Chondromyces crocatus: one gene and its partner. The protein of the gene in region 1 binds, or shares a complex with, the protein of each later gene. Links are inferred from orthologs where the notes say so. Each region holds a gene or a part of one and is shown on either strand. Other genes may lie near its edges.

What was found. The genes of interacting proteins can lie anywhere in the genome.
Region 2: the proteins of CMC5_RS32695 (region 1) and lpdA are in contact, whole or in part, in a crystal structure (PDB 1EBD), measured with the Geobacillus stearothermophilus proteins. The link is inferred for Chondromyces crocatus from one-to-one orthologs. Residues at the interface, in WP_033016211.1 of Geobacillus stearothermophilus: Ile130, Ala131, Met132, Pro133, Arg136, Arg140, Glu141, Asn155, Arg157; in WP_049624544.1 of Geobacillus stearothermophilus: Pro340, Ser341, Asp344, Tyr345, Arg403, Asp406, Val408, Glu431, Ala432, Gly433, Asp438.

What each region holds. Positions count from the first base shown.
Region 1 is NZ_CP012159.1:9,075,221-9,078,573, forward strand. Bases 256-3,255 are described here. They hold CMC5_RS32695 (dihydrolipoamide acetyltransferase family protein), read left to right. Parts: upstream 256-993; coding sequence 994-2,517; downstream 2,518-3,255. Other genes in these bases: CMC5_RS32690 (alpha-ketoacid dehydrogenase subunit beta), read left to right, coding at 256-994; CMC5_RS32700 (GAF domain-containing protein), read right to left, coding at 2,669-3,255. Also shown: more of CMC5_RS32690, read left to right, coding at 20-255; more of CMC5_RS32700, read right to left, coding at 3,256-3,353.
Region 2 is NZ_CP012159.1:383,562-386,765, forward strand. The notes cover bases 294-3,144. They hold lpdA (dihydrolipoyl dehydrogenase), read left to right. Parts: upstream 294-941; coding sequence 942-2,348; downstream 2,349-3,144. Other genes in these bases: CMC5_RS43855 (hypothetical protein), read left to right, coding at 294-687; CMC5_RS01405 (hypothetical protein), read right to left, coding at 2,350-3,144. In the rest of the region: more of CMC5_RS43855, read left to right, coding at 1-293; more of CMC5_RS01405, read right to left, coding at 3,145-3,204. UniProt on the Escherichia coli protein: Lipoamide dehydrogenase is a component of the glycine cleavage system as well as of the alpha-ketoacid dehydrogenase complexes.

The DNA.
Region 1 (3,353 bases):
AGAGGATGGAGACGACAGCATGCCCCAGATGAACATGGTCCAGGCCATCAACGACGCGCTCCGCCTGGAGATGCGGCGCGACCCGCGGGTCGTCGTTCTTGGTGAGGACGTAGGCAAGGTCGGCGGAGTGTTCCGCGTGACGCAGGGCCTGTTCGACGAGTTCGGTGACGATCGGGTCATCGACACCCCCCTGTCCGAGGCAGGGATCATCGGGACCGCCATCGGCATGGCGCTCTACGGGCTGGTGCCCGTGCCCGAGATCCAGTTCTCCGACTTCATCTTCCCGGCGTACGACCAGATCGTGTCGGAGCTGGCGAAGTTCCGTTACCGCTCCGGTGGCGAGTACCCGGCGAAGGTGGTGGTCCGGACGCCGGTCGGCGGCGGCATCCGCGGCGGGCACTACCACTCGCAGTCCCCGGAGGCGCAGTTCATCCACGTCGCCGGGCTGAAGGTGGTGTGCCCGTCGAACCCGGCCGACGCGAAGGGGCTGCTCCTCGCGTCGATCCGGGATCCGGATCCGGTGCTGTTCTTCGAGCCGAAGCGCATCTACCGCGCCGCCAAGGGCGAGGTGCCCGAGGGCGACACGGCGCTGGAACTCGGCAAGGCGCGGGTGGTGAAGCCCGGCAAGCACGTGACGATCGTGGCGTGGGGCGCGATGCTCTACGAGGCGCTCGACGCGGCGAACCAGGCGGCGGCGCAGGGGGTCGACTGCGAGATCATCGATCTGCGCACGCTCTGGCCGCTCGACATCGACACCATCGTCGAGTCGGTGAAGAAGACGGGGCGGGTGATCGTGGTGCACGAGGCCCCGAAGAGCTGCGGGTTCGGGGCGGAGATCGTGTCGCTGGTGAACGAGAAGGCGTTCCTCCACCTGGAGGCACCGCCGCTCCGGATCACCGGGTTCGATACGCCGTTCCCCTACACGCTGGAGAACGAGTACCTCCCGCTCTCCCACCGCATTCTTCCCGGCATCCTCCAGACCGCGAGGTACTGATGAGCAGGTACGAGTTCAAGCTGCCCGACATCGGCGAGGGGGTCACCGAGGGCGAGATCGTGAACTGGCTGGTCGCTCCAGGTGACACGGTCACCGAGGATCAGCCGATGGTCGAGGTGATGACCGACAAGGCGACGGTGACGATCACCTCGCCGAAGGCCGGGAAGATCCTGGAGACGCGCGGCAAGGCCGGGGAGATCGTCCCCGTGCACGACGTGCTGGTGGTGTTCGATCTGTCCGGCGGTGGCGCAGCCGCTGCGGGCGGGACGGCACCGCAGGCAGCCGCAGCGGAGGAGCCCAAGGCAGAGCCGAAGAAGGAGCTGGCCGCCACGGCGGTCGGCGACATCAAGGAAGACCTGCCGGGGATGAGCTTGATGACGGTCGCAGCGCCGCAGGCCGCAGCGCCGGCACCGAGCCAGGCAGCGGCGTACTTCAACGAGAAGCCGCTGGCGACGCCGGCGACGCGCAAGCTCGCGCGGGATCTCGGGGTGGACCTGAAGCAGGTGCCGCCGACGGGGTCGAGCGGGCGGGTGACGAGCGACGATGTGCGCTCGTTCAAGTCGTCGGGTGGTGCCGCGTCCGGCGGGGTCGCCCAGGTGCCCGTGGCGGTGGCTCCGGGGACGGCGCCGGCAGCCGTGCCTCCGGTGGCGACCGCGGTGCATCCGGCAACGCCAGCAGGCTCTGCGCCTCCCGGGACCCCGGGGACGCCCGAGCCCGCCGTCGTTGCACAGCCGGCGGCCACGCCTGCCGCAGCGCACGCTGCGCCGGCCGCACCGCAGCGCACGCCGACGAAGATCGTGTCTTCGGCGAGCGGCGGCGACGAGCAGGACGAGCGGATTCCGCTGCGCGGGGTGCGGAAGCGCATCTTCGAGCAGATGGGTCGCTCGAAGCAGACGGCAGCGCACTTCACCTTCGTGGAGGAGTGCGACGTGACGGCGCTGAAGGAGCTGCGCACGCGGCTCAAGCCGGCAGCAGAGAAGGAGGGCGTGAAGCTGACGTTCCTGCCCTTCATCGCCAAGGCCGTGGTGGCGGCGCTGAAGAAGCACCCGTCGCTGAACAGCGCGTTCGACGAGACGTCGCAGGAGATCGTGGTGCGGAAGTCGATCCACCTGGGGATCGCTTCGGCCACGGAGGCCGGGCTGACGGTGCCGGTGGTGCGCAACGCGGACCGGAAGAGCATCCTCGACATCGCGCGCGACATCGGGCGGCTCGGCGAGGCGACGAAGGCCGGAAAGGTTCGGCCCGAGGATCTCGGTGGGTCGACGTTCACCATCACCTCGCTGGGACAGCAGGGTGGGCTCTTCGCGACGCCGATCCTGAACTTCCCGGAGGTGGGGATCCTCGGCGTGCACCAGATGAAGCAGAAGCCGGTGGTGCGCGACGGGCAGATCGTGGTGGGCGACGTGATGCTGCTGTCGCTGTCGTTCGATCACCGGATCATCGACGGGCATGTGGGCGCGGCGTTCGCCTACGAGATCATCAGCTACCTGGAAGACCCGGATAAGCTCTTCCTGGGGACCTGAGCGTCCTCCCCGTCAGCTCGCGAAGGGTGCTTTCCCCGAGCGCCCTTCGCGCGTGCCCTCCCCGTCAGCTCTCCCTCTGCCAGAAGGCTCCCCCGAGCGCCGCGTGCCTCCACCGAGGTGTGCGGCCCGTCGCGCGCATCCGCAGACGGATTCAGCGCAGGAGCGCTTCGCGGAGGCGTCTCGCCGTGTCGAGGTCGAGGGGGCGGAATGGCGCTGAGCGGCCACGCACGGTCTCCTTCCATCGCTCGAAGGAGCGGCGTGGGCTGATGCGGGTGCCGTCGGAGCTGCGCTCGGCGTGCCGGTTCGGGTCGCCAGCCCAGGAGAGGGTCTGTACGAGTTCGGGGCGGAACCAGAGCAGGGTGCGCTCGCCCTGATCGTCGAGGGTGATGGCGAGGACACCGGCCGCGATGTCCTGGAGTGCGGCCCCCGGCGGCCAATCGTTCGCCAGGGTGTGGCTGGCGTAGATGCCATCCGCCTGCTGCGCAGCGATGAAGCGAGCCAGGGCTCGGACCTCGGGTTCTCCTGGCGTGTCGCCGAGGCGCTGGCACGCGGCGCCGTCGAGCACGGCAACGCCGCCGCACGAGAGGAGTGAGGTCGGGGTGGGCGTCTCGGAGGCGAGCGCGAGGAGGTCGTGGGCAGCGGTGAAGCGCGCGATCAGGGCGTCGTGCGCGGCCTCGACGCGGGCGCGCTCGTTGCGGTCTTCGCGGTCTTCTTTCTCGGTCACCTGCGCAGAGACCAGGTCGCCGATGAAGGCGCAGTTGGTGCGGGTCTCGTGAGAGAGGGCCCAGGGGGTGCGGTGATGGCAGGCGATGAGGCCCCAGAGGTGCTCGCCACGG
Region 2 (3,204 bases), 8.7 Mb from region 1 along the record:
CAGCCGCCCTTCCAGAGCCTCCAGCAGCCGCTCGACTTCGACAAGTGCCAGGGCCGCGGCGATCTGCGCTGTCAGGCGCTCAACCAGGCGGGCACCATCGCGGGCTGCCTGCCCAGCTGCAACAGCAACGCAGATTGCAGCGGGCGCGCCTGCGACAAGCGTTCGACCGTCTGCGTGGACACGCCGAACACGGGCCTCCCCAACGGGACGCAGTGCGACCCCAATGCGGCCGTGGACCCCTGCGAGGCGCTCTGCGTGAACTTCGGTGACGGCCTCGGCATCTGCAGCCAGGCCTGCAGCCTCGGCGGCCCCGACCTCGCGGACTGTGGTGGTCTGCAGAACGGGCTCTGCGCCTACGCCTCCGGCAACGCGCCTGGGCTCAGCGACCTCGGGTTCTGCGCAGCTCCCTGCAGCGCACACACCGACTGCGCCAACCCGCACCTGTTCTGCACCTCGGTCGGCCAGAACCTCGGCTTCTGCTTCGGCGCCGGTGAATGCCCCAACGGTCAGGGCGACTGTGAGGCCGGCGAGACCTGCCACCAGACGTCGGGAGGCCCGTTCTGCCTCGACAACACCTACCCCTGGAATGACGGCGGGACGGGTGGCGGCGGTGCTGGCGCAGGTGGCGATGGTGGCGCTGGTGGTGCTGGTGGCGCCGGTGGCGCCGGTGGCGACGGCGGCAACTGAGCTGTTCGCATGATCCGTCGCTGAGCTGACTCGGTGACGCGACGCACGCCGAAGGCGCCTTCACGGCGCTTTCGGCATTTTTGTCGGTGGGGTGTTTGCGTTCGCGGCCAGGTCGTGTAAGTCCGGCTCGCGCCGGGTGCCTTGGTGTGGCCTCGGCTTGTCCTGCCGGGCTCCCCTCCCCACGTTCTGGTGGACGTGCTGTAGGGGACTCGTACCGAGCAACCCCCGGCAAGCGTCATCGAGCGGAGATCAGGATGAAGACCTACGACGCCATCGTCATCGGCGCGGGCCCTGGCGGCTACCCCTGCGCGATCCGCCTCGCCCAGCTCAAGCAGAAAACCCTCTGCATCGAGAAGGAGTCGCCCGGCGGGGTGTGCCTCAACTGGGGATGTATCCCCTCCAAAGCACTCATCGGAGCGGCGCATCTCTACCACAAGGCCAAGGATGCCGATTCGATGGGCATCCGCGTGGGCAGCGTCGAGGTCGATCCCGAGAAGCTCCAGGACTGGAAGGAAGGGATCGTCAAGCGCCTCACCGGCGGGGTCCGTGGCCTGCTGAAGGGGAACGGCGCCGACCTGATGATGGGCAGCGCCCGGATCACCGGCCCGCGCCAGGTGGAAGTCACCCAGGCGGATGGGACCGTGGAGACGATCGAGGCAACCAAGGGAATCGTCATCGCCACGGGGTCGAACACGATCGAGCTGCCGTCCTTCAAGTTCGATGGCAAGCAGATCATCGGCGCGAAGGAGGCGGTGAGCCTGCGCGAGATCCCGAAGCGGCTGCTCGTGATCGGCGGCGGGATCATCGGGCTGGAGCTCGGCATGGTCTACCAGAGCTTCGGCTCCGAGCTGACCGTGGTCGAGGCCCTGCCGGATCTGCTCACCGGGATCGATCCCGAGTGCACCAAGATCGTCGAGCGCCGCCTCCTCAAGCGAGGGGCGACCATCCACAAGAACGCCAAGGCCTCGGGCTACGAGCGCCTGGCCGACGGCTCGATCTCGGTGAAGATCGATCAAGATGGCAAGCAGATCACGGCGAACGTCGATGTGGTGCTCGTCGCCATCGGCATGAGGCCGAACTCCCGCGAGCTCGGGCTCGAGCAGGTGGGCGTGAAGGTCGATCAGCGCGGCTTCGTCCCGGCGGACAAGTTCTGTCGGACCAACGTGCCGTCGATCTATGCGGTCGGCGACGTGAGCGGCGTCCCGATGCTGGCCCACAAGGCCACGAAGGAGGGTGAGATCGCCGCCGAGGTCATCGCCGGGCACAAGGCGGAGAAGGACTGGGTGGCCATCCCCAGCGCCGTCTTCACCGACCCCGAGATCGCCACGGTCGGCCTGAGCGAAGCCGAAGCGAAGGAGAAGGGGATCGAGATCCTCGTCGGGAAGTTCCCCTTCTCGGCCCTCGGCAAGGCGATGGCGATGAACGAGACCGAAGGCTTCGTGAAGATCATCGCCGACAAGACGACCAAGCAGGTGCTCGGCGTCCACATGGTGGGCCCCGAGGTCAGCGCGATGATCAGCGAGGCCGCGCTCGCGCTGGAGATGGCGGCGTTCCTCGAAGATGTGTCGCTGACCGTGCACCCGCACCCGACGCTGGGCGAGGCCTTCATGGAAGCCGCCGCCCACGCGATGGGCTCTGCCATCCACATCCTCAACCGCTGAGCTACGAGCGGCGCCGAGCGGCCTTCGGGGGCTCGGCGCTGCGGCGCTCGAAGCACGCATCGGGCACGTTGCGTGCGTCACGCACGAGCCGCGTTGCGTCGACGAAGGCGGCGGTGACCGGGTCGTGGTAGCCGCTCGCCCCCGAGAGGCCCTCCAGCTGGCCCTGGTAGTGCCGCACGATGCGGCCCATCAGCACCTCACGAAGGTACTTTCCCACCATGGAGGCCAGCGCCACGCAGAGATCGCTGGCGTCGCCATCACGGACGAAGGCGATCTCTCCCAGCTCCGGGAAGTGGTACGCGCTCCGAGCGCGGGTCTCCTCCACGACGGAGTGAAGGCGCCCTCCCAGCGGGCCGAAGACGCTCGAGTACTTCCCGAAGCCGCCCACTTTGCCGCATACGGCGGCGACCTCGGCCCCTGCGAGGTCACGCAGCTCGAGTACCAGGCGTTCCATCGCGTGAAGGTCGAGCAGGAAGCGGTTCTTTCCGGCCATCGCGCCGTCGTTCAGGCGGCGGGTACAGAGGATGATGGAGCGGACTGCGACGAACTCGATGCCCTGCGCGGCGAGCCGATCGAGGTCCTCATGAAGCGCCTGCGTGAGGCCGCTTTCGGTCTCGAAGGCCTCTTCGCAGCTCGACCAGCATTGCGATGTCACATGCTCGGGACAGGGGGCTTGCAGGGTCTCGTGGTCATCGAGCGAGAGGGCGTGGATGAGCGCGTCCGGAGAGCTGGCGTCCCTGGTGCGGCCCGCGCCACGCTCCACCAGGGCGCGTGCCCAGGCTTCACCGAGCCCGACGTCTCCGTACGCCATGAACTGCTTGGAATCTCCGAGACGCTGCGCAAGCGCACCACGTGG